Regions from separate parts of the Aquamicrobium sp. YD-1-mutant5 genome, predicted to be linked through region 1. Evidence: predicted binding sites of a transcription regulator. Region 1 holds the regulator's gene; the other holds the start of a gene.
The links. Region 1 encodes HrcA, which represses chaperone genes, less so after heat shock. Its sites were predicted from a motif close to GTTAGCACTCNCNNNNNGNGAGTGCTAAC; they were not measured.
Positions count from the first base shown of each region.

Region 2: the regulator HrcA is predicted to act here: its motif matches at 2,926-2,954, upstream of AC5XE7_RS03765 (co-chaperone GroES).

Region 1 is NZ_JCAKKP010000008.1:51,235-55,443, reverse strand. It holds gene AC5XE7_RS12955 (N-acyl amino acid synthase FeeM domain-containing protein) at 1-628, shown strand, start outside; gene AC5XE7_RS12950 (PQQ-dependent sugar dehydrogenase) at 692-2,035, opposite strand; gene hrcA (heat-inducible transcriptional repressor HrcA) at 2,130-3,221, opposite strand; gene rph (ribonuclease PH) at 3,345-4,061, shown strand; gene AC5XE7_RS12935 (VOC family protein) at 4,075-4,209, shown strand, end outside.
Region 2 is NZ_JCAKKP010000002.1:242,539-246,747, forward strand. It holds gene AC5XE7_RS03750 (FMN-binding glutamate synthase family protein) at 1-359, shown strand, start outside; gene AC5XE7_RS03755 (hypothetical protein) at 468-677, opposite strand; gene groL (chaperonin GroEL) at 754-2,379, opposite strand; gene AC5XE7_RS03765 (co-chaperone GroES) at 2,464-2,778, opposite strand; gene AC5XE7_RS03770 (usg protein) at 3,200-3,478, shown strand; gene AC5XE7_RS03775 (ABC transporter substrate-binding protein) at 3,827-4,209, shown strand, end outside.

The DNA.
Region 1 (4,209 bases):
ATACCGGCTGCGCTACAAGGCCTACCGCTTCAACGACATGGTTCCGGACGCGGATCGGCGCACGATCATCGATGAACTGGACGATGCTCCGAACGTCTATCGTTTCGGCGTCTATGTGGACCAGAATCTGGTTTCCACCATGCGCATCCACCACGTCACGCTGGAAACGCCGATATCGCCCTCTGTTCAGGCCTTCGGGGATATCGTGCGTCCCATGCTGGAAGCCGGCGACACCTTTGTGTGCATGAGCCGTTTTGCCTCCGATCCGGAACTGGCGCGCGCATATCCGCATCTGATCTACGTGACGCTGCGGCTGGCGGGCATGGCGTGCATCTATTTCAACGCGCCATACGGGCTTTCCACCGTGCGGGAAGACCATGCCGGCTTCTACCGGCGCATCTACAATTCGGAACAGATCAGCGAGCCGCGCGGCTATCCGGGCGTGTTCAATAAGGTGGTGTTGTTCCGCACAAACGCCATCGAGAACCGCGAGCGCTACTATGCGCGCTTCCCCTTCTTCCGTTCGACCGAAACCGAGCGTCGCCTGCTGTTCGGCAAGGTGGGGGCAGGGGAGTTGCAGCCGCTGACCATCCTGCCCAGCGCCCGCTATCTGCACCACGCTGCGTGATCCCCGGGGCCGCCTGATGCCGGGTCGTCTGACCTGAAGCAGGTCGTCCGGAGGCACAGCCGTTTACCGGCTCCCCTGATGGGCAATGCGCCACAGCGTGCCGCTGCCGTCCTCGCTGACGATCAGAGCGCCGTCGCTGGCCATCGCCACGCCAACCGGCCGCCCCCATACGGAGCCGTCGGAAAGGACGAAGCCCGTCATGAAATCCTCGTAGGCGCCCGTCGGCCGGCCATTGTCGAACAGCAGGCGCACCACCTTGTAGCCCGTTATCAGGCCCCGGTTCCATGAGCCGTGCAGGGCAACAAACGCATCTCCGCGATAGTCGGCAGGGAACTGGTCGCCCTCGTAGAAGGTGATGCCGAGCGGCGCGGAATGCGCCTGGATCAGCACGTCCGGCACCGTCACCTTGTCGGCGAGATCGGGCCTTGAGCCGGCATGGCGCGGGTCCTCGTGACCGCCGATATAGTACCACGGCCAGCCGTAGAATGCGCCTTCGCTTACGCTTGTCGCATAGTCGAAGGGCAGGTTGTCGCCCAGGCCGTCGCGCTCGTTGACGGCGCACCACAATGCGTTTGTGGCAGGCTGCAATGCCAGTCCCGAACAATTGCGCAGTCCCGTCGCAGCGATCCGCCGGTTTGTGCCATCCGCGTCGAAGGCGAGCACATCTGCGCGGTCGGTTTCGGAACCCCAGCCTGCGCCGGTCGGCTGCGCGCCCTGCCATGCTTCCAGCCCTCCGGGCGCCTCGCCCATGCCGGAGGCGACATTCGACTGCGAGCCGACCGAGACGTAGAGCGTTTTGCCATCCGCGGAGAAGGCGAGGTCGCGGGTCCAGTGGCCTCCGGAAGGAAGCTCGGCAACGATGACTTCGGGTTCGGAAGAGGCTTCTAGGTCGCCGCTTTTGTAAGGGAAGCGAACGACGCTGTCGGTGTTGGCGACATAGACCCATTGCGGATCTTCGGCGGGATGGAAGGCGATGCCGTAGGGCTGGTTCAGCCCGCCGGCAAAGACGGAGTTCTGCGCAGGCTTCGCGCTGCCGTCTTCAAGGCGGTAGACCGACACCTGATCGGCGCCGGATTCGGCGACGAATATGTCACCATTCGGGGCCACGCGCACGATACGCGGCCCGCCGAGGCCGGAAGCGATCATGTGTGCGGAAAAGCCTTGTGGCAGTTGTGGGCTGACATCTTCCGGCGGGCTGACCCGCCGGGCGCTGTTGGAGGTGGACTCTGTCGCGAAGGGAGCGGGAAGGTCCTGCGGCGTGAAATGCCGCCGAACGCCCGGCCTGTCGTCCCGCCAGCCGCCGAACGCCGATTCGCCGGTCAATGGCACGTCGGTTTCCTGCGCCATAGCGGCAGTGCCCGCCAGCAGGACCGAAGCCGCCGCGACCCGTTTCATGAGGTGGATCATGCCGTCCTCCTTCCCCTGTCGACCCGTCAGGCGGCACTTTAGGAAAGCGGGCGCGGCGATGCATCACACGAGGGCGTGATGTGGCGCGCCTTTTTCAGCGCAGCATGCGCGAGACGAGCTGTGCGGTGTAGTCGACCATCGGCACGATGCGGGCATAGTTGAGCCGCGTCGGGCCGATGACGCCGAGCGCGCCGACAACGCGCGCCTCCGCGTCGCGATAGGGCGCCACCACCAGCGACGATCCCGACAGCGAGAACAGCTTGTTCTCCGAGCCGATGAAGATGCGCACGCCGGGTCCCTCTTCGGCGAGGTTGAGCAATTGCAGCAGCCCGTCCTGCGTCTCCAGGTCATCGAACAGGTTCTTGAGCAGTTCCATGTCCGCCTGCGCGGTGATGTTTTCCAGAAGATTCGCCCGGCCGCGCACGATCAGCCGCGCCGGCAGGTCGCTTTCGGTTCCCGCCCACACCGCCAGCCCCTTTTCCACCAGCGCCTGCGACAGCGAATCGAGGGCCGCGCGCGTTTCTTCCTTGATGCGCGAGATTTCCGTGCGCGCCTCAGCCAGCGTGCGGCCGCGGATGTGGGCGTTGAGGAAGTTGGAGGCCTCGTGCAGTTGCGAGACGGTGACGCCCGCCGGCAGGTCGATGATGCGGTTTTCCACATCGCCGTTCTGCGAGACCAGCACCGTCAGAGCCTTTGTCGGCTCAAGCTGGATGAACTCGATGTGCTTGAGCGCTGCCTCGCTCTTGGCGGCCAGAACGACACCTGCGCCCCGTGACATGCCTGACAACAGCTGGCTCGCCTCCGTCAGCATGTGTTCGAGAGAAGTGTCGTTACCGGAAGCCCTGATCTGCGCCTCGATGCTGCGCCGCTCCTCATCGCCGAGATCGCCGATTTCCATGAAGGCATCGACGAAGAAACGCAGGCCCGCCTGCGTCGGCAGGCGCCCCGCCGAGACATGCGGCGCGTAGACCAGCCCCAGATGCTCCAGATCGCTCATCACGTTGCGGATCGTCGCCGGCGACAATGTCGAGGGCAGGATTCGCGACAGGCTGCGCGAACCCACCGGCTCGCCGTCCTTCAGGTAAGAATCGACGAGACGCCGGAAGATCTCGCGCGAGCGCGTATCCAGCGACTGCCACTGCGATGGGGGAACCGGCGGTGTCGGGGCTGAACTGTGCTTTGTCATGTCGTACCTCTATACAAAGGATATAGACGCGGCGGGCGCCAGTGCAAGCGAGCCGTTTTCCTTTGCGCAAGCAGCCGTGGAGGGCTACAAGCCCGCAAAATCACAAGATTGGAAAGACACGACATGCGCCCCTCCAAACGCCAGCCAGACGAAATGCGCGCCATCTCCTTCGAGCGCAGCTTTTCAAAGCACGCCGAAGGTTCGTGCCTCGTGAAATTCGGCGATACCCATGTGCTGTGCACGGCAAGCCTCGAAGAGCGGGTGCCAGGCTGGATGCGCAATTCCGGCAAGGGCTGGGTGACGGCCGAATATGGCATGCTGCCGCGTTCGACCGGCGAGCGCATGCGCCGCGAGGCTTCTGCCGGCAAGCAGGGTGGGCGCACGCAGGAAATCCAGCGTCTTATCGGCCGTTCGCTGCGCGCCGTCGTCGACATGCAGGCGCTGGGCGAACAGCAGATCACCATCGACTGCGATGTGCTTCAGGCCGATGGCGGCACGCGCACGGCCTCGATCACCGGCGCATGGATCGCCCTGCACGATTGCCTGCGCTGGATGGAAGCGCGCCAGATGGTGAATGTGCAGCGGGTCCTGAAGGATCACGTCGCCGCCATCTCCTGCGGCATCCATGATGGCCAGCCGGTCATCGACCTCGATTATCTGGAGGATTCCGCCGCCGGCACCGATGCCAATTTCGTCATGACCGGCAAGGGCGGCATCGTCGAGATCCAGGGCACCGCCGAGGGCGAGCCCTTCACCGATGCGCAGTTCGCCGAGCTGATGGGGCTTGCCCGCAACGGCATCGCCCGGCTGGTCGAGTTGCAAAAGCTGGCCGTCGCCTGAAAGCTCTGATGCCATGAAGCCTGCTGCCGTCCTTGAATCCGCGCTCTACGTGACCGATCTTGCCGCCGCCGAGACTTTCTATGGCGACGTGCTGGGTCTGGAACGGATGACGAAGGTGGAGGGGCGGCATGTGTTCTTCCGCTGCGGG
Region 2 (4,209 bases), on a different contig from region 1:
CGGTCGGCATCGCCACCCAGGACAAGGGACGCCAGCGCGCCATCGACGTGGGCGACAAGAGCGAGCGCGTGGCCCGCTTCCACCGCAACACCATGAAGGCGCTGGGCGAGATCGCCGGTGCAGCCGGCCTCACCAATCCGAGCGACTTCATGCCCTACCATTTCATGTTCCGGCAGAAGGACAACGAGTTCCTCGACGGCAACGAGGCCTATCCCTACCTGCCGGAAGGCTTTCTGGTGGCGGGCAAGGAAATTCCCGAGCTTTCCGAATGGTACAGCCGCTGGGACCGCGCCAACGCGCAATCCTTCGCGCCGCCGGAAATCCCGCACGGACCGTTCCAGAGGCGCAGGGCCGCCTGATACCCCTTCCCGCGATTTGCGCTGCAATGCGGCGTGCCTGAAAGGGCGTGCCAAACAACAAGACCTCGCCGGCTGGCGAGGTCTTTTCTGTCTGGTGCCCGGTTGTTTTCAGGAATCCCGGTTGCCGGCGGCGGAAACCTGCTTCGCCGAAAGGAACATCAGCGTCGAGGCAACCGTGCGGCGGTCCCAGCCGGCCTGTTCGGCCCGGTCGAGAAGGTCTTCCAGCAGGGGCAGGAATACCTTCCGGCATTCCGTTTCATGCGCCAGAAACGCACCGGCCGGCTGCGTTGGCGGTGGAACGTGGTCTGAAAGCTGCATTGTCGTCACATCGTCCTGCGACCCGTCGGTGACGGCCCGCCCCCTTTTCAGGGGAAGCGGGCCTTTCACGACCGGATCAGAAGTCCATGCCTCCGGCGGGCATTGCCGGGGCGGCTTCCTTCTTCGGCTTCTCGGCGATCATGGCCTCGGTGGTGACCAGCAGGCCGGCGACCGAAGCCGCATCCTGAAGCGCCGTGCGCACCACCTTGGCCGGGTCGATCACGCCCTGCGCGAACAGGTCGCCATAGTCGCCGGTCTGGGCGTTCCAGCCGTACGAGAACTCCGGCTTCTCGCGCAGCTTGCCGACGATGATGGACCCTTCCGCCCCGGCATTCTCTGCGATCTGGCGCACCGGCGCCTCGATGGCCCGGCGCACGATCTCCACCCCGTGCTTCTGGTCCTCGTTGTCGGTCTTCACGCCGTCCAGCGCCTTCGCGGCGCGCAGCAGGGCAACGCCGCCACCCGGCAGGATGCCCTCCTCGACGGCCGCGCGTGTGGCGTGCAGCGCATCGTCGACGCGGTCCTTCTTTTCCTTGACCTCCACTTCCGTGGAGCCGCCGACGCGGATGACGGCAACGCCGCCGGCGAGCTTCGCCAGCCGCTCCTGAAGCTTCTCGCGGTCGTAGTCGGAGGTCGTTTCCTCAATCTGGGCCCTGATCTGCTTCACCCGGCCCTCGATGTCCTCCTTCCTGCCGGACCCGTCGACGATGGTGGTGTTCTCCTTCTCGATGACGATCTTCTTCGCGCGGCCGAGCATCTCCAGCGTGACGTTCTCCAGCCTGATGCCGAGATCCTCGCTGATCGCGGTGCCGCCGGTGAGGATGGCGATGTCTTCCAGCATGGCCTTGCGGCGATCGCCGAAGCCCGGAGCCTTGACGGCGGCGATCTTCAGGCCGCCGCGCAGCTTGTTGACCACCAGCGTGGCCAGCGCCTCGCCCTCCACATCCTCGGCGATGATGAGCAGCGGCTTGCCCGATTTGACCACCGCTTCGAGCACGGGCAGCAGGGCCTGAAGGTTGGACAGCTTCTTCTCATGGATGAGCACATAGGGCTCTTCCAGCTCCACCCGCATCTTCTCCTGATTGGTGATGAAGTAGGGCGAGAGATATCCGCGGTCGAACTGCATGCCTTCCACGACTTCCAGCCCGGTCTCGGCGGTCTTGGCTTCCTCGACGGTGATGACGCCCTCGTTGCCGACCTTCTGCATGGCCTCGGCCAGGAAGCGGCCGATTTCGGTGTCGCCATTGGCCGAGATGGTGCCGACCTGCGCGATCTCGTCGTTTTTCGTGATCTTGCGGGCATTGGCCTTCAGTTCGGCCACCACCGCATCCACGGCCTTGTCTATGCCGCGCTTCATGTCCATCGGGTTCATGCCGGAGGCGACGGCCTTCGCGCCTTCCCTGACGATGGCCTGCGCCAGAACGGTGGCGGTGGTGGTGCCGTCGCCGGCCAGATCGTTGGTTCTGGAGGCAACCTCGCGCACCATCTGCGCGCCCATGTTCTCGAACTTGTCCTCAAGCTCGATCTCTTTGGCGACGGAAACGCCGTCCTTGGTGATGCGCGGCGCGCCGAACGACTTGTCGATCACCACATTGCGGCCCTTGGGACCGAGGGTGACCTTCACCGCATTGGCGAGAATGTCGACGCCGCGCAGCATCTTCTCGCGGGCTTCGGTGCTGAATCTGACTTCCTTGGCAGCCATTGGATCACTCCTTCATTAGGCAGCTTACTTTTGACTGGTTGATGGGGACTGGTTGATGGGACTGGCTGATGCCGGAAGAAGCCGTCAGGCGGCCTTCTTCACGGCGGCGGTCTCCTCGATCACGCCCATCACGTCGCTTTCCTTCATGATCAGCAGGTCCTCGCCCCTGAGCCTGATCTCGGTGCCGGACCATTTGCCGAACAGGATGCGGTCTCCCACCTTCACGTCGAGCCGGACCAGCCTGCCGCTTTCGTCACGGGCACCGGGACCGACGGCGATGACCTCGCCTTGCTGCGGCTTTTCCTTCGCGGTGTCGGGGATGATGATGCCGCCGGCCGTCTTTTCGTCGGCCTCGATGCGGCGCACCAGAATGCGGTCATGCAGGGGACGGAACGTCATGTCTTTGTTCTCCTCTCACGGACAAACGGACTGCACCGTTCCACCCGGATCGTGCGAAGCGGAACGGCACGCGCGACCCTTTCCGGCGCCGCGCGGCTATCGATCTGGTTTCGCGGATTTCGGCTTTCAAGAGGTGTCGGCAAAAATTTTGGCACTCGCAGCACATGATTGCTAGTGCCATGAAATCACGATGTTTTTTACACCGGGAAAGCTTTTCGATCTTGAATTTGAATGGTGTTCGGCCACACTGTGAAGGTGTGGGTGGAACGGTGCCGGCGGCAGCGCGCAAGGGAGGTTACGAAACAGGCCCGCCTTCAGCCCGGCGTCACCCGCATCCGACCGTCGCCTTGCGACCGGGGCAGGCGCGGTCCGGTCACGCACTCCCAGACAGGCATCCCCGGACATGCGCAAGGATGTAACAATGGCAACCACGGCACGCAGCGATTTCCAGCTCCAGATGATGGGCTACGGCCTGACCACGGCCGAAATCCATTACCATCTGCCCGATCACCCTTGCCTGCTCCAGCTCTATATCTGGCAGGAATACGATCTGGCTCCGCATTTCCCCGAGCTGAAGAGCTTCCTCGATTACTGGGCGCGGGAGCTGGATGGCCCGCTGCACTCGGTGCGGGTTGCCCATCACCACCTGATCACGCCCGCCGAGTGGCGCGCGGTGGACAGGGAGATCTCCATTCACTGAGGGCAGACCCCGAGCGGGATCACCGAGGGCTCTCCCCTGATTTGGTGCGAACCTGCCGCGACCGGCAAGCCGGATCGCCGACATGAGCAGCCCATATCGTCCACATTGTCCGCTGGCCGGTCCAGCGGGCAATATGCTTAGGTCCACGCCATCTCCTTCCCGTTGACGCCGCATATGTAAGAGATAATTCTAATCATGCGGCGATCCGCAGGATTTCATCCCTGTATGAGGGTCCGGGCTTGCAGGAGAATGCCGCCAATTCCGGACGCTGCCAGACTTCGTGATCCATCGGGCATCGTGCTACCGGGCATCGATCCACTTCCTCAACGCGTTCTGGCGGAGCAGAAAATGAACATGGTTTCCCTTTCCCGGCGCACCCTTTTCAAGGGTTCGGCACTTCTGCTGGCCTCAACCGCCCTGCCCCGGCTCACCTTCGCCCAGAGCGGCAGCCGCCTCGTCGTCGCCGCCGATTCCGAGCCGCGCAATCTCAACCCGGCCATCGTCGCCTCGAACGGCGTTTTTTTCGTCGCCTCCAAGGTCATCGAGCCGCTGGCCGAAGCCTCGTTCGATGGCGAGGGCGGGCTCGCACCGCGCCTCGCTACATCATGGGAAGGCTCGGACGACGGGCTTTCGGCCACCTTCAAACTGCGCGAGGGCGTGAAGTGGCATGACGGCAAGCCCTTCACCTCGGCCGACGTCGCTTTCTCCGCCCTTCAGGTGTGGAAGCCGCT